Regions from separate parts of the Arthrobacter sp. 10N44_2 genome, predicted to be linked through region 4. Evidence: riboswitches for the same ligand, from Rfam matches in the RefSeq annotation. Region 4 holds a riboswitch; each other region holds the start of a gene.
What was found. Region 4 has a riboswitch for thiamine pyrophosphate ahead of thiC (phosphomethylpyrimidine synthase ThiC). Riboswitches for the same ligand answer to the same signal wherever they lie in the genome.
Positions count from the first base shown of each region.

Region 1: linked by a shared signal. The riboswitch ahead of thiO (glycine oxidase ThiO) and the one ahead of thiC (phosphomethylpyrimidine synthase ThiC) in region 4 are both predicted to bind thiamine pyrophosphate.
Region 2: linked by a shared signal. The riboswitch ahead of AC1DBX_RS00405 (bifunctional hydroxymethylpyrimidine kinase/phosphomethylpyrimidine kinase) and the one ahead of thiC (phosphomethylpyrimidine synthase ThiC) in region 4 are both predicted to bind thiamine pyrophosphate.
Region 3: linked by a shared signal. The riboswitch ahead of AC1DBX_RS08785 (ECF transporter S component) and the one ahead of thiC (phosphomethylpyrimidine synthase ThiC) in region 4 are both predicted to bind thiamine pyrophosphate.

Region 1 is NZ_JBFTHT010000002.1:1,148-5,351, reverse strand. It holds gene AC1DBX_RS02990 (RNB domain-containing ribonuclease) at 1-309, opposite strand, end outside; gene AC1DBX_RS02985 (ferritin-like fold-containing protein) at 348-1,022, shown strand; gene thiE (thiamine phosphate synthase) at 1,060-1,758, opposite strand; TPP riboswitch at 1,785-1,905, shown strand; gene thiO (glycine oxidase ThiO) at 1,899-3,209, shown strand; gene thiS (sulfur carrier protein ThiS) at 3,206-3,442, shown strand; gene AC1DBX_RS02965 (thiazole synthase) at 3,448-4,204, shown strand, end outside.
Region 2 is NZ_JBFTHT010000001.1:76,707-80,910, forward strand. It holds gene AC1DBX_RS00400 (Rne/Rng family ribonuclease) at 1-2,370, shown strand, start outside; TPP riboswitch at 2,519-2,616, shown strand; gene AC1DBX_RS00405 (bifunctional hydroxymethylpyrimidine kinase/phosphomethylpyrimidine kinase) at 2,599-4,204, shown strand, end outside.
Region 3 is NZ_JBFTHT010000006.1:81,856-86,059, forward strand. It holds gene AC1DBX_RS08765 (MrpF/PhaF family protein) at 1-265, shown strand, start outside; gene mnhG (monovalent cation/H(+) antiporter subunit G) at 297-647, shown strand; gene AC1DBX_RS08775 (DUF4235 domain-containing protein) at 755-1,018, opposite strand; gene AC1DBX_RS08780 (heme-degrading domain-containing protein) at 1,058-1,603, opposite strand; TPP riboswitch at 1,791-1,934, shown strand; gene AC1DBX_RS08785 (ECF transporter S component) at 2,001-2,648, shown strand; gene AC1DBX_RS08790 (ABC transporter ATP-binding protein) at 2,677-4,204, shown strand, end outside.
Region 4 is NZ_JBFTHT010000022.1:38,969-43,172, reverse strand. It holds gene AC1DBX_RS18660 (VOC family protein) at 1-728, opposite strand, end outside; gene AC1DBX_RS18655 (amidohydrolase family protein) at 804-1,910, opposite strand; gene AC1DBX_RS18650 (GNAT family N-acetyltransferase) at 1,914-2,279, opposite strand; TPP riboswitch at 2,491-2,598, shown strand; gene thiC (phosphomethylpyrimidine synthase ThiC) at 2,594-4,204, shown strand, end outside.

The DNA.
Region 1 (4,204 bases), on a different contig from region 4:
CGCCCCGCCCGGGGCGACAAAGGAGGGGACGTCGGCGATGGCGTAGAAGACCTTGTAGCCGCCGTTGCTCCGTTCGATAAACAGGGCCTGGTCCAGGTCGGTGGACGATGCCGGATCGATGGTCACGAACTCGACGTGCGTGAGGTCAAGGTCCGGGAGCTTGTGCTCGGCCACCGCCGCCTCCGCGTCGCGCAGCACATCCTCGGGGAACGGGCCGGGCAGTTCCAGCGTGGTGCGCAACGCCTTGAGTGCCCCGGCAAGCTGGTTCTGCTGCTCGTGGACACTGGGGGTCAGGCGATGATGGGACACGAAAATCAGGGTAGCCCGATTTCCGCTATTAGTCTTGGATGATGAGCGCAACTGCGGACGATCCTGCCCTCTACAACAGCTTCATTGCCGACCTGCTGGGAGTCTTGGCGTACGGCGAGCTTTCCGCCTTCGAGCGGCTGTCCTCGAGTGCCCGGTATTCGCCCACGCTGCATGACCGTGCGTTGCTGGGCAGGATGGCGGTGGTCGAGTTCCAGCATTACGAACTCGTCCGAATCCGGCTCGAACACATGGGCCTGGATACGGAGGCCGCCATGCTGCCGTTCCAGCCCGCGGTGGACCACTTCCACGAACGCACGCGCCCGTCGGACTGGTACGAGGCCCTCATGAAGGCCTACGTGATCGACACGGTCGCCGCGGACTTTTACAGCGTCGTGGGCCGGTACGTCGACGCCGCGACCCGTGAGTTGATCGGGCAGGTTCGCTCCACCGGTGAGTCCACGGCCGTGCTGCAGGCGCGCATCAAGGCGGCCCTGGCCGATGACCCCCGGCTGGCGTCGCGCCTGGCGTTGTGGGCCAGGCGTCTGCTGGGGGAAGTACTGAACCACGCCCAGCGTGTCAGCGCTGAGCACGCGTTCCTCGGCGGACTGTCGGGGCTCGACGACGCCGGCGCCCGGGCGCTGGTCAATGGCCTGGCGGCCGAACTTGCAGCGAACCACGCGCGCCGGATGACGGAGCTGGGTCTCGCCGGATAGTTTCAGTGCCGGCCGGCATTACGGTCTGGGGACCTGCTTAGGATGCGGCGGCGTCCAGCGCCGCCAGCAAGGCTCCGGCGGCGTGGGCCGGATCAGTGGCGTCGGTGATCGCCCGGACCACGACGATCCGCCGGGCACCGGCATCGACTACCTGCTCCACGTTACTGAGGTCGATCCCGCCGATCGCGAACCACGGCAGCACGCTTTCGTCGACCTTGCCGGTTCCCTCCGCGTCCGCCCCGCCGATCGCCTGGGCGGCGTAGCGCACCAGATCGAGGCCGACGGCGGCGCGTCCGGGCTTGGTGGGCGTCGCCCACACGGGGCCCACACAGAAATAATCGAGCCCTTTGCGGCCTGGCGCGGCAGCGATGGCGGCGTCCACCTGCTTCGGGCTGTGGGTGGACAGGCCGATCACGGCATCCTTGCCGAGAAAGCCGCGGGCGGCGTCGAGCGAAATGTCCTTCTGGCCGACATGGAACACCGGAGCCCCGGACAGGGAGGCGATGTCCGCCCGGTCATTGACGGCCCACAGCCGCCCGTGGCGCTGCGCCGCGGTGTGCAGGACCTCCAGCAGTTCCAGCTCCTCGGAGGCCTCGAGCGACTTGTCGCGCAACTGGATGATGTCCACGCCGCCGGCGAAGGCGGCGTCCACGAAGTCCTCGAAGTCGCCGCGGTCCCTGCGGGCGTCGGTGCAGAGATAGAGGCGGGCGGTGGTGTGGAGAGGGTCCTGGCTCATGGGACCAGCCTAGTTCCTCTAAACTGGGCGCATACCGCGGGAGCCCGCAGCAGCCATGTCGCCGCTGCCCGGCTGAGAGGGCGTCAGAGCCGACCGCTTGACCTGATCCGGCTAGTACCGGCGTAGGGAAGGAATTCTTCATGGGCACACGAGCAGGCCGTGCAGCCGGAGCCGCAAATGACGCCGCCGCCCAGGTTTGTGACACAGGGACCGGTACCGCAGAGGGAATCATCGCGGGGGACACGACTGCCGACGTGGCCGTGATCGGCGGCGGGGTGATCGGCCATGGCATCGCGTTCGAGGCCATCCGCTCGGGCCGATCCGTGGTCCTGATCGATGATGCTCCCGGCAGCGGAGCCAGCTGGGCCGCGGCCGGCATGCTGGCCCCCGTGAGTGAACTGCACTACCAGGAGGAACAGCTCCTGGAACTGATGCTTGAAGCCTCCCGGTTGTGGCCAGGATTCGCTGCGGCTCTAGACGCCGGTGCCGCTGGCGCGGATTCGCCGGCAGGTACCGGCTACTTAACGACGCCGACCCTGGCGGTGGGGGCCGACGCGGCGGACCGGCGCGCGCTCGCGGACTTGAGGGAAGTCCAGCAGGCATGCGGCCTGGCCGTGGAGCCGCTGACAGTGCGCGAGGCGCGCACCCGGGAGCCCCTGCTGAGTCCCGGCATCTCGTGTGCCTTCGACATCCCGGCCGACCACCAGGTGGACCCCCGCCTGCTGATCACCCGGCTCGCGGGCGTGCTCGGTGCGGAAGGCGGCAGCTTCGTCCGGCGGCGCGCGGCAGGCCTGCTGTGGCAGGACGGACAGGTGGCGGGTGTGCGGTTGGCCGGCGGCGGTACCGTGCGGGCTGCCGAGACCGTGGTCGCCAACGGGCTCGGCGCCGCCGCGCTCGAGGAGCTGCCGGCCGGGCTGGCGCTGCCGCTGCGGCCCGTCTACGGCGACATCCTCCGGCTCCGCGTGCCTCCGCATCTGCAGCCGCTGCTCACGGCCACCGTGCGGGGCATGGTGCGCGGCATCCCGGTGTACATCGTCCCCCGCCAGGACGGCACCGTGGTGATCGGGGCCACCCAGCGGGAGGATGGACCGTCGGATCCGCACGCAGTTTCCGCCGGCGGCATTTACCAGCTGCTGCGGGATGCCCAGCAGCTGGTGCCTGCGGTCGCCGAGCTGGAGCTTTTGGAAGCCACGGCGCGGGCGCGGCCAGGAACCCCGGACAATGCCCCGCTGCTGGGGCGGGTCGCACAAGCGGACGGCGGCGACGTCCCGGGACTCATCATCGCCACAGGATTCTTCCGGCACGGCGTCCTGCTGACCCCCGCCGCTGCCGCCGTGTGCCGGCAACTCATGGACTTCACGCCGGACCCGCGCTGGGCCGGGTTCCGCCCCGACCGTTTTTCCCGCCTCCCGGTTACGTCCGGGGACAGCCCCAAGAAGGAAGCAGCATGAACATCCGACTTAACGGAACGGATCAGAGCGTCGCCGACGGCGCCTCCGTCTCCACACTCGTCAGCCAGCTCACTGGCCGGAGCATCGGCCCCGACGGCCGCGCCGCCGACGGGCGGAAGCTCGGTGTCGCCGTCGCCCGCAACGCCGAAGTGGTGCCGCGCAGCCAGTGGCACGCCACGGCGCTCGCCGACGGCGACGACGTCGAACTTGTCACGGCAGTCCAGGGAGGATGACCAGCATGAACGAGACGACGTTCGCAGGAACACAGGCCGTCCCCATGACCGGTGCGGTGGCCGATCCGTTCGTGGTCGACGGCGTAAGGCTCGGCTCCCGCCTCATCATGGGAACCGGCGGTGCGCCGAGCCTGGACGGGCTCGGGGCGGCGCTGGTGGCGTCCGGGACGGAGCTGACCACGGTGGCGATGCGCCGCTATTCGCCGGCGGAGACGGGCTCGCTGTTCCAGCTGCTCGAGGACCATCAGATCCGGGTACTGCCCAACACGGCAGGCTGCTTCACCGCCAAGGACGCCGTCCTCACCGCCGAGCTGGCGCGGGAGGCCCTGGAAACGGACTGGGTCAAGCTCGAAGTCATTGCCGACGAGCACACATTGCTGCCGGACGCCGTCGAACTCGTGGACGCAACCGAACAGCTCGTGGCCCGAGGCTTCAAGGTCTTCGCCTACACGAACGACGACCCCGTGCTTGCCCTCCGGCTCGAAAACCTCGGCGCGACGGCCGTGATGCCGTTGGGCGCCCCGATCGGCACCGGACTGGGCATCCTGAACCCGCACAACATCGAGCTGATCGTCTCGCGCGCGTCCGTGCCCGTGGTGCTGGATGCCGGGATCGGCACGGCCTCGGACGCTGCCCTAGCGATGGAACTCGGCTGCGACGCCGTGCTGTTGGCTACGGCGGTGACCCGTGCGCAGAATCCGGTGCTCATGGGCGAGGCCTTCAAACATGCCGTCATCGCCGGCAGGCTGGCGAAAGCGGCCG
Region 2 (4,204 bases), on a different contig from region 4:
GAAGGCTCCGAGTTGATCCTTGAAGACGGTGTGACCTCCCGCCGCCGCCGCCGCCGTCGCCGTGGAGACCAGGACCTCGAGCTGACCGGCGGGGAAGGCGACGATCCGCCCAACACGGTGACCCGCGTCCGTGCGCCGCGTGCCATGGCCGAGGCGCCGGTGAACAACCGCGTCACTTCCGTCAAGGGCTCCACCCGCCTGGAAGCCAAGAAGCAGCGCCGCCGCGAATCCCGCGACACCGGCCGCCGCCGTACCGTCATCACCGAGGCCGAGTTCCTGGCCCGCCGCGAGTCCGTGGACCGCCAGATGATCGTCCGCCAGCGCGACGACAGAATCCAGATCGGTGTCCTTGAAGACGGCGTCCTGGCCGAGCACTTCGTGTCCAAGACCCAGCAGGACTCCCTGATCGGCAACGTCTACCTGGGCAAGGTCCAGAACGTGCTGCCCTCCATGGAGGCCGCTTTCGTGGACATCGGCCGCGGCCGCAACGCCGTGCTCTACGCCGGTGAAGTGAACTGGGAGTCCGTCAACCTCGAGGGCAAGCAGCGCCGCATCGAGAACGCGCTGAAGTCCGGCGACTCCGTGCTGGTCCAGGTCACCAAGGACCCGGTCGGCCACAAGGGCGCCCGTCTCACCAGCCAGATCTCGCTGCCCGGCCGGTACCTCGTGTACGTGCCCGGCGGTTCCATGACCGGCATCTCCCGCAAGCTGCCCGACGTCGAACGCAACCGCCTCAAGCGGATCCTCAAGGACCGCCTGCCCGAGGACGCGGGCGTCATTGTCCGCACCGCGGCCGAGGGAGCTTCCGAGGAAGAGCTGACGCACGACATCAACCGCCTCCGCGCGCAGTGGGAAGGCATCGAGAGCCAGTCGACGTCCACCAAGATCCTCGCCCCCGAGCTGCTCTACGGCGAACCTGACCTGACCATCAAGGTGGTCCGGGACGTCTTCAACGAGGACTTCTCCAAGCTGATCGTCTCCGGCGAGGAAGCCTGGGACACCATCGAGGCCTACGTCACCTACGTCGCGCCGGACCTCGTGGGCCGGCTCGAGAAGTGGACCAAGGACACGGACATCTTCGCGGCCTGGCGCATCGACGAGCAGATCCACAAGGCCCTGGACCGGAAGGTCTTCCTGCCCTCGGGCGGTTCGCTCGTGATCGACCGCACCGAAGCCATGACCGTGGTGGACGTTAACACCGGCAAATTCACCGGCTCCGGCGGCAACCTCGAGGAAACCGTCACCAAGAACAACCTGGAAGCGGCCGAGGAAGTCGTCCGGCAGCTGCGCCTGCGCGACATTGGCGGCATCATCGTGATCGACTTCATCGACATGGTGCTCGAATCCAACCGCGACCTCGTGCTGCGCCGCATGGTGGAGTGCCTGGGCCGGGACCGGACTAAACACCAGGTGGCCGAGGTGACCTCGCTGGGCCTCGTGCAGATGACCCGCAAGCGGATGGGCACCGGGCTGCTGGAAGTCTTCGGCGAACAGTGCGAAACATGTGCGGGCCGCGGCATCGTCACCCACGACGAGCCGGTGGAGCACCGCCGCGCCAACACGGTCGCCGCGGAGCACTATGTGCCGCGCACCGAGGCGCAGCCTGCTGCCCGCCCGGAACGCAAGAGCCGTCGCCGCGGCCGCGGAGGCCAGGGCGGAGAGACCGCGCCGGCCGCACCCGCGCCCGTCCACGCCGAACCCACCGAGGCCGAACGCCACGCCAAGGCCGAGGCCACCCGTGCCGCGCTGGCCAACATCGCTGCCGCAGCGCACGCCGCGCACCTGCACGACGGGGAGGCAGCCGCAGCCAGCGACGCCGGGGCCCGCCAGGCCGCCGTCGACGCCGTCACGCAGCTCGCAGCCGCCGACGAGGCAGCCGGCCGCCCCGCAACGGTGCTGACGTTTGGCGGCGAGCAGGTGGCCCTGCCTTTCGTCGAGCACGCGGAGGACGCGCCGTCACCGGCCCTGACCCTGGACCTGCTGACCGAGGCCTTCGCAAACCTGGGCGAAGCCGAGGCCGGCAAGCCGGATCAGGCCGCCGGCCTGGCGGCCGGTCAGGCAGCAGCTGTTGCCGCACCGGAAGCCACGGCGCCCGAGGCGCCGTCGGCCGTCCGCGCTGCGGAGGCGCCGGCGTCACGCACAGCTGACACCACGACGCTGCGCGGCCGCCGCGGGCGCCGCAACCGGAGTGCCAGCCGCGCCCAGGGCGCAGCCAACGAAACCTCCGTGGAGCACCGCGAGGCAACCCGGCCGGCCGCGGCCGGATCGGTCCACGAGGCCAAGGCTCCCGCCGCGGCCGGGCCTGCGTCCATCCCGGCCGGCAACGAGCCGATCATCCTCGGCGTCGGCGTGCCGGCGTCGGAGCTGTAGTCCTCCGCGACTGACCACGTCCCCGTCCGGTCATTATTTCGACTGGTCGGGCTGCGGGTCCGGGTCAGGGCAGACGTAACATACGTCCGCCCGGGCCCGGGCCCGCTCGTGCGTTAACGGGTCCTCCGGGTGGCAAGGGCTAGGCTGGAACACTGACACGGGGTGCCGGGCACCGGGCCGGCTGAGATCCAGACCCGTTGAACCTGTCCGGTTAGCACCGGCGAAGGGATGTCTTCCTTGTCCGCGAGATCGAATCCGTCCGAGTTCCTCCCGCCCAATTTTCTGCACAACGAGTCTCTGCCGGCCCCGCCGCGCATTCCCCGCGTGCTGGCCATCGCCGGCTCCGATCCCTCCGGCGGGGCCGGAATCCAGGCCGACCTGAAGAGCATCGCGGCGAACGGCGGCTACGGCATGGCCGCCATCACCGCCCTGACAGCGCAGAACACCCAGGGCGTGCGCGCCGTCCACGTCCCCCCGGCGGCGTTCCTCACGGCGCAGCTGGACGCCATCAGCGACGACATCGGCATCGACGCCGTCAAGATCGGCATGCTCGGTGACGCCGCCGTGATCGACGCCGTCCGCAGCTGGCTGGAAAAGGTGCGCCCCGCCGTCGTCGTCCTGGACCCGGTGATGGTCGCCACCAGCGGGGACCGGCTCCTGCAGGAATCCGCCGAGGCCGCCCTGCAGGCCCTCCTGCCGCTGGCGGACCTCATCACGCCCAACCTCGCCGAACTCGCCATCCTGCTCAAGGAACCCGTCGCTGCCGACTGGACCGAGGCCCTGGCGCAGGGCAAGCGGCTGGCCGCCCTGACCGGCACCACCGTCCTGGTTAAGGGCGGACACCTCCAGGGCGCCGGGCGGGGGGACGGGCATGCCCACGACGCCGACGGCCACGACGCCGACGCCGGCACCGGCTGCCCGGATGCGCTGGTCAACACCGGCGGCCTGCTCGGCCAGGAAACGGTGGTGGTGCCGGGGGAGCGGATCGCGACGCGCAACAGCCACGGCACCGGATGCTCCCTGTCCTCGGCCATGGCCACCGTGCAGGCCCGGGTGGGGGACTGGGAAGCGGCGCTGCGGGAAGTCAAGCCGTGGCTGCTGGGCGCGCTCCGCGGAGCCTCGGCCCTGGACGTCGGCTCGGGCAACGGCCCGGTCCACCACTTCCACCACCTGCAGCACCTCCAGGCCGGGCACGGTCCGGCGGCGGGGGAGTTCGCCGCAGCCCTGCGCGCAGGAGCCGCGGATGATCTTGAGGCGATCTACGCCCTGGACTTCGTCCGCGGACTGGCCGACGGCACCTTGCCCGAGCACGAGTTCGCGTACTACCTCGCCCAGGACGCCATCTACCTCAACGGCTACTCCCGGGTCCTGGCCCGGGCCGCGGCGATTGCCCCCACCGAGGCCGAGCAGCTGTTCTGGGCCCGTTCGGCGCAGACCTGCCTGGAGGTCGAATCCGAGCTGCACCGTTCCTGGCTCAGCACGCGCCCCACGGCCTCCACCCTGGGCCCGGTCACGAAAGCGTATGTGGACCACCTGCTGGCCGCCTCTGTCTCCGGCAGCTATGGCGTCCTCGTGGCGGCGGCGCTGCCCTGCTTCTGGCTCTACGCCGAGGTCGGTTCCACGCTGCACCGGGAGTTCCTGGCCGGCGGCGCCCCCGGGGAGCACCCCTACGCCGGCTGGCTGCGGACCTACGCCGACGAGGACTTCGCCGCCGCGACCCGGCAGGCCATCGCGTACACGGACACGGCGGCCGGGCGGGCATCGGAGAGCGAGCGGCAGGCCATGGCCCTGGCTTTCCGGCAGTCATCGCGCTACGAAGTGGACTTCTTCGACG
Region 3 (4,204 bases), on a different contig from region 4:
CCTGACGGTGACCGCCGTCGTACTGTCCCTGGCCGCCGCGGGGGCGATCGTCCGGATCGCGCGGGGGCCCTCGCTGCTGGACCGGGTTCTGGCCGCCGACGTGCTGCTGGCCATCTTCGGCGCGGCCCTGTGCATCGACATGGCCGCCAACCGGCACCTGAACAACCTGATGCTGCTCGTTGCGATTTCCCTGATCGGATTCGTCGGCTCGGTCACCGTGGCCCGGTTCGTGGCCGACAGGCGGGAGGGCGTCCGTGAATCCTGACACAGTGATCGACGCCGTCTCCGCCGTGTTCATGGTGACCGGAGCCCTGATGTCCCTCGCGGCCGCCATCGGGCTGCTGCGATTCCCGGACCTCATGAGCAGGATGCACGCGGCCACCAAACCGCAGGTCCTCGGCCTGTTCCTGCTGCTGGCGGCCCTCGGCCTGCAGATGCGCACCTGGTCGGTGTGGCCCGTCCTGCTGGTGGCCTGGCTCTTCCAGCTGCTCACCGTCCCCGTGTCCGCCCACATGGTGGGTCGGGCCGGCTACCGGACCAAGCACCTGCACCCGGAGCTGCTGAGCTCCGACGAGCTCGAGGCGGTAGTCCAGAAGGCCGCCCAGCAGGCGGCCACGCACGGAGCGGACGACGACGACGACCGCTGAGCCCCGTCTGGCCAGGCGGACCCGGCCGCACGTCGCCCCGTCCGGCCCGGCGGACCCGGCCGGGGCCTTCGACTGCCGCGGCGGGCGCCGCGGCCAGTCGCGTCAGGTCAGACGACGTCCTGGGTCTTGGCGAAGCGGGTGATCGCGCGCTGGGTGCCGCGGTTGGCGAGCACCTGGATGATGGCGCTGACCGAGGCGGAGATCAGGGCGAACGTCAGGGCCGAGCGCAGGGTGGTGGGAACGTCGTCCTCCTGGCCCTTGGGCGGCTTGTTGCCCGTGGACTTTTCCCACATGGTGTCCACCAGCTTGGTGCCGGCAAAGCCGGCCAGGAGGCTGACGCCGGTGCCGAGCAGCTTGATGAGGATGTTCATTCTTCGGTCTCCTTGGGACGGGAACGGTTTTCCCCTAGCCTAGCGTTCCGGGGTGAGGACCATCCGCAGGGCCTCGACCACGAGTTCGTGATCCGCCTTCTGGGGCAGGCCGGAGACGGTGACGACGGCGACGGCGCCCGTGCCGCGCACGTAAATGGGAAACGCCCCGCCGTGGGCGGCGAACTCCGACTGATCCCACCAGGCGTTGTCCTCGATCCTTCCGCCGGCAGCGCGGGCCCGGAGGCCCACCAGCAGGGACGGGACCTCGTACCGCATGGCGGTGCGCTTTTTGGCGTTGATCCAGCGCTCATTGTCCGGTGTGGCGCCGTCCAGCGCGGCGTGGAAGAGCACCTGCTCGCCTTTGGTGATGTCGACGGCAATGGGCAGCGAGCGTTGCCTGCCCAGCTCGACAAGGAGGAGCCCGAGGTCCAGGGCGTCATCCTTGCTGAACGACGCGAACTGGAGCGCCTCTATCTCGGCCAGCACGCGGCCAATGAGCGCCGCCAGGGAACCCCGCGGCTGCGGCTCATTGGAGTCGGGATCGTATTCCCCGGAGGGATCTTGGGTGACCGGTGTGTGCGACAAAATATTCCAGCTTTCCGGTGGGTGACGAGGCCGCCCGCTGGCGGGTCCGGGGGTCCGGCACGACGACTCTACCAAGAGGGATTTCCGGGCCGCCGGGACTGCCGCCGTCCGGTCCACGATTGTGACGGCACACCACTGAAATCCCGGCCGTCCGGGTGTAAACTGAGCCAGCCCACAAGGGCGAAAATAATTACGACAGGGGAGCGCCGCCGTCGGGCATCGCCGGAAAAATCCGGGGAAACCTTTGGTGGGCGCTGAGAGTGCGGACAGCCGCAGACCCTCGAACCTGATCCGGTTAGTACCGGCGCAAGGGAGTCGAGTTCTCAGGATGCGCGGAGGGCGGCGGAAGCCGAGACCGGCCGGCGCACCCTCCCCTCCTGTTCCTCAGGAGGACGACATGACAGATATTTCAGCACAGCATGGTTCCGCCAGCCGTTCATCCGCCCGGCGCAACTACAGCTGGCGCGTGGTGGACATTGTGGTGGCCGCGTTGATCGCCGTTGCCGGCGGCGTCATTTTCTGGGCCTGGTCCCAGGGCGCGAACCTGATCTCGACTCCGGTCAACGCGGTCTACCCGCCGTTGAGCGGACTCTACGCCGGCGGCTGGATGATCCCGGCGGTGCTGGGCATGCTCATCATCCGCAAGCCGGGCGCCGCGCTCTTCTGCGAAACCGTCGCGGCCACCGGCGAGCTCATCATGGGTTCGCAGTACGGCACCACGGTGCTGATCTCCGGCATCCTGCAGGGCCTCGGCGCCGAACTGGTCTTCGCGGCCTTCCTCTACAAGAAGTTCAACCTGCCCGTCTCCGTGCTGGCCGGCGCCGGCGCTGGCCTCTTCTGCGGCCTGAACGACTCCTTCCTGCCGTGGGGCTGGAACATCGCCTACGAAGCCGGCGACAAGCTCGCCTACATCGTCTTCACCACGATCTCCGGCGCAGTGATTGCCGGCGGACTGGCCTGGCTCGCCACCCGCGGCCTGGCGAAAACCGGAGTGCTGGGCTCCTTTGCCTCCCGCAAGGCCGCCACGGAGCCCGTCTTCTCCTGAGCCCCGTCGCTGAATCCTGCAGAGAATCATGAGATCTTCACCGGGCGTCCGGCCGGCCGCCGTCACGGCCCGCGGCTGGGGCTGGCGGCATGCCGGACGGACCAGGCCCGCCGTCAGCGGCCTTGACCTGGACATCCAGCCGGGGGAGCGCGTGCTCCTGCTGGGGCCCTCCGGCGCCGGCAAGTCGACGCTGCTCCACGCCCTGGCCGGCGTTCTGGGCGACGGCGCGGCCGGCGACTCCGGGGACCCCGGCGACTCCGGCGACTCCGGCGAAGCCGAAGATGCAGACGAGACCGGCAGCCTCCTGATCGACGGTGCCGCGCCACGGGCGCAGCGCGGCCGCGCCGGGCTGGTGCAGCAGGACCCGGAAACGCAGGTGGTGCTCTCCCGCCTCGGCGACGACGTCGCCTTCGGGGCGGAGAACCTCGCCGTCCCGGCGGCGGAGATCTGGCCGCGCGTGCGCGAGGCCCTCGACGACGTCGGGCTGGGACAGCTGCCGCTGGACCACCCGACGGCGGCCCTCTCCGGCGGCCAAAAGCAACGGCTCGCGCTCGCCGGGATCCTCGCGATGCGGCCAGGGCTGCTGCTGCTCGACGAGCCGACCGCCAACCTCGACCCCACGGGCGTCCTGGAGGTCCGCGACGCTGTGGGCCGCTGCCTGGACAAGACAGGCGCCACGCTGGTGGTCGTGGAGCACCGGGTGGGGGTCTGGAAAGACCTGGTGGACAGGATCGTGGTGCTGCAGCCAGGGTCCGCCACGGACTCCGCGGTCTTGATTGACGGACCGCCGGACCGGGTCCTGGCCGAGGCGCGGGACATGCTCATCGGTGCGGGCGTCTGGGTGCCGGGCTACGTCCCGGCGACGCGGATGCGGACACCGGCGCGGGGCGCGGGACAGACTCTGCTCGCGGCCGACGCGCTCGCGGTGTCCCGCGAACGGCCGCGGCGGGCCGGGCTGCGCGACGGCTTCCGCACCATCGCGCCGCGTCCGGTCCAGTCCGGGGTCTCGGTCCGGGTCCGCGCCGGCGAGGCGCTGACCATCACCGGACAGAACGGCACAGGGAAGTCCACCCTGGCGCTGACGCTGGCCGGTCTCCTGCGGCCCGTCGCGGGAACAGTCTCGGCCACGGCGGAGCTGAGCAGCCCCGCCACCGGTCACTCCAGCGGTCGCTCCAGTGGCCGCGTACGCGACGGCGCCGGACCCGATCCCTACCGGTGGAAGGCCCAGCAGCTGATCGCCAGGATCGGAACCGTCTTCCAGGAACCCGAGCACCAGTTCGTTACCGGCAAGGTCCTCGACGAGCTCATGTTCGGACCGCGCCACCTCGGCTACGGCGAAGACCGCGTGGACGAACTGCTGGAGCGGCTGCGGCTGACGGAGCTTGTGGACGCCAACCCCTACACGCTCTCCGGCGGCGAGAAGCGGCGCCTTTCGGTAGCCACTGTGCTGGCGGCGCACCCCCAGGTGCTGGTCCTGGACGAGCCCACCTTCGGCCAGGATGCCAATACCTGGGCCGAACTCGCCTCGTTCCTCTCCGAGCTCCTCGACGCCGGCA
Region 4 (4,204 bases):
CCCAGGCCCAGCGTGTCGCGCCGGGGGCCCGCGCCGCGGCTGTTCCATACGTTCATGGCCATGTGGTGGTGGTAGCCGCCGGCCGAGACGAACAGCGCCTGGCCGTGCCAGCCCGCGGTCTTTTCGAAGCCGAGCGTGCCGACATAGAAATCATGCGCCGACTGGACGTCGCCGACCTGCAGGTGGACGTGCCCGACGCCGGCGGCGGCCTGGCGCTGGCCGGCCACGGACTCCTCGGTCAGGTATTGCTGCAGGTAGCGCTGCGGCGGCAGGGCGAGACTGTCCATGACGACGTTCTTGCCCTCCCAGGACCACGCCGCCCGCGGCCGGTCCCAGTACAGCTCGATGCCGTTGCCTTCGGGGTCGTTGAAGTAGAACGCCTCGCTGACGAGGTGGTCCGCGCTGCCGGTGAAGGACTGGGGCTCGTACTGGGCCGCGGTGGCGATGGTGGCCGCCAGGGAGTGCTGGTCCTCGAAGAGGAGGGCGGTGTGGAAGAGCCCGGCCTCGCCGCGGGAAGGTAGATTCAGGCCCGGGGCAGGCGCCAGATGCACCAGCGGCTTCTGCTGGCGCCCAAGGTAGAGCCCGCCGTCCTCTTCGGCCACAGTCTCCAGGCCGAGGGCGCGCTGGTAGTAGTCGGTCATGAGCTTCATGTCGCCGACCTTGAGCATCACGGTGCCCATGGTGAGTTCGGCAGGAAGGAGGTCCTGGGTGCTGGCTTCTGCGGTCATGGCAATGCTCCGTGGATTCTGTAGCCACCGGCCTTCGGCGACTCTACGTAAAGATAAATTACTTGAAGCTTCAATTTATTCCAAAACATGGACTGGCGCCCGGTCTACCGGCAGCCCACGCAGCACGATGTGCCGGATCCGGCGGAGCGTGGCCGGATTGCTCCGCGGATCCTCGGCGGTGACGAGGACGTCAGCGCTTGCCCCTTCACCGATGGACTCCGCGCCGAGCCAGGTCCGCGCAGACCAGCTCGCGGCGTCGAGGGCGGCAGCGGCGGGAAGGCCGGCGGCGTGCAGGGCCTGGATCTCGTCCACGATCCTGCCATGGCTGATCACGCTGCCGGCATCGGTACCGGCATAGATCGCCAGCCCGGCCTCGTGGGCTTCGAGGATCCGCTCCGCCCGGCGCTCCCACAGCGAGCGCATGTGGGCTGCGTAGCGGGGGAACTTGGCCGCCGCCCGGGCGGCGATGTCCGGGAACGTGGCGATGTTGATCAGGGTGGGCACGATAGGAACACCCTGTTCGAGGAAGCGCGGCAGGTGCCGCGGCAGCAGCCCGGTGGCGTGCTCGATGCAGTCGATCCCGGCGTCGAGCATGTCATCGAGGGTGTCTTCGGCGAAGCAGTGTGCGGTGACGCGGGCCCCCTCATCGTGGGCGGCCTGGACGGCGTCCTTGATGGTCCGGGCGGGAAAACTGGCGGCGAGGTCGCCGGCGTCGCGGTCGATCCAGTCCCCCACGAGCTTGACCCAGCCATCACCCGCGCGGGCCTGCTTGCGCACGGCCTCGACGAGATCCTCCGGTTCGACCTCGACGGCCAGGCCCGGCAGGTAGCGCCGGGTCCTGGCGAGATGCCTGCCGGAACGGATGATCCGGGGCAGGTCCGCGCGCTGCTGGAGCCAGCGTGTGTTGTGGACGGCGCCGGCGTCGCGGACCAGGAGTGTCCCGGCGTCGCGGTCCGCCAGGGCCTGGGATTCCGCGGTGTCCTCGGTAACGTCCCCGCCCGGGCCGAGGCCGATGTGGCAGTGTGCGTCCACGAGGCCGGGCATGACCCAGCCGTCGAGCACGAGGTCCGGCGCGGCGGCCGGACGGCGGAAGGTCAGCAGGCCGCCCACCGACCAGAGCCCGCGGCGTTCATGGTCCGCCGCGGTGAGGATGGGGCCGCTGAACTTGATGATGCCGGTCATGACCTAAAGCCTAATCCGCATGACGATCCGCCGGCCAAGACCGTCCAGCCCCAGCTGCGCTTCGTGGATCCGCAGGGCGCCCAACGCCTGTCCTGGCTGGGCGAGTTCCTCGAAACCGCAGCTCGCATAAAACGGCGCATTGAACGGGACGCCTGCGAAGGTGCAAAGCGTCATCGATAAATTGCCACGGCTCCGGGCCGCATCAAGGGCCGCCTCCACCAGGGACCGTCCTATCCCCCGCCCGGCGGAGTCCGGCTGCACGGAGAGTTGTTCCAGATGGGCCTGGCCGCCGACCTCGTCAACGCGGGCAAACCCTACGGGCGGGTTTCCGGCGACAAGTATGAAGATCGGCTCAACCGGCGTCGTCAACTCCGGAGCCGGGAGCGTCTGGTTCCCCAGCTCCGCTTCGAGGATGCGGTCTGCTTAGGCCTCGAGAACCGGCAGCGCCGGGAGGTCTTCCGGCGTCGCCATCCGGATGCGGGGCACGGCCCTGGGCAGAGTCACAATGCCACGCTAACACCGCGGCCCGACCGCACTCCGTCACACTCGAGGGCCGGCCGGCGGTGCGTGGTAGTTTCGTCTACGACCACACGGGTGCCCCTGCAGGGGCTGAGATCGGGCTGACGCAGCCTGCGACCGTTGAACCTGTCCGGGTAATGCCGGCGAAGGAAGTGAGCTTTTCCGTGAACACCCAAGTGACACAGCACAGCCCTGTCCAAATTCAGTCCGCAGCCACCACGCAGTCGCTGAAGTCCCACTCGCTGGCCTTCAGCACGGATCCGGAGCACGGCATCCGCGTGCCGGTGACCGAGATCGCCCTGGAACCCTCCCCGGGCGGCATCCGGAACCCGCCGTTCCGGGTGTACCGCACTGCCGGACCGGGCAGCGATCCGGTCCGCGGGCTGGAGCCGTTCCGCACCCCCTGGATTGAGGCCAGGGCGGACACCGAACCCTACGCCGGCCGTGAACGGGAGCTGCTCGACGACGGCAAATCGGCGGTGCGCCGCGGTGCGGCGTCGGCCGAGTGGCGGGGCGGCCGGCCGGTGCCGCGCCGGGCCGCTGAGGGCAGGACCGTCACGCAGATGCGCTACGCCCGGGACGGTGTCATCACCCCGGAAATGCGGTTCGTCGCGCTGCGCGAGAACTGCGATGTGGAGCTGGTGCGCAGCGAGGTGGCCGCGGGCCGCGCGATCATTCCCAACAACGTCAACCACCCCGAATCCGAGCCGATGATCATCGGCAAGTCGTTCCTGGTGAAAATCAACGCCAATATCGGCAACTCCGCCGTGACCAGCTCCATCGCCGAGGAGGTCGACAAACTCCAGTGGGCCACGCAGTGGGGCGCGGACACCGTCATGGACCTCTCCACCGGGGATGACATCCACACCACGCGCGAGTGGATCATCCGTAATTCCCCCGTCCCCATCGGAACGGTCCCGATCTACCAGGCGCTGGAGAAGGTGAACGGTGAGGCGAACGCCCTGACCTGGGAGATCTTCCGGGACACCGTGATCGAACAGTGCGAGCAGGGCGTGGACTACATGACCATCCACGCGGGCGTGCTGCTGCGGTATGTGCCCCTGACGGCCAACCGGGTCACCGGCATCGTGTCCCGCGGCGGTTCCATCATGGCTGGCTGGTGCCTGGCGCACCACCGGGAGAACTTTCTGTACACCCACTTCGATGAGCTGTGCGAGATCTTCGCACGCTACGACGTCGCGTTCTCGCTGGGCGACGGGCTGCGGCCGGGCGCGACGGCGGATGCCAACGACGCGGCACAGTTCGCCGAACTGGACACCCTGGCCGAGCTCACGCAGCGGGCCTGGGACTTCGACGTGCAAGTCATGGTGGAGGGCCCCGGGCATGTGCCCTTCCACCTCGTCCGGGAAAACGTGGAGCGCCAGCAGGAACTCTGCAAGGGCGCCCCGTTTTACACACTCGGGCCGCTCGTCACGGACATCGCACCGGGCTATGACCACATCACCTCGGCGATCGGCGCCACCGAAATCGCCCGCTACGGCACTGCCATGCTCTGCTACGTCACGCCCAAGGAACACCTCGGGCTGCCGGACAAGGACGATGTGAAGACGGGCGTGATCACTTACAAGATCGCCGCCCATGCCGCGGACCTCGCCAAGGGCCACCCCGGCGCGCACGAACGCGACGATGCCCTGTCCAAGGCAAGGTTCGAGTTCCGCTGGCGGGACCAGTTCGCGCTGTCCCTGGACCCGGTCACGGCCGAGGCCTTCCATGATGAGACGCTTCCCGCGGAGCCGGCCAAGACAGCCCACTTC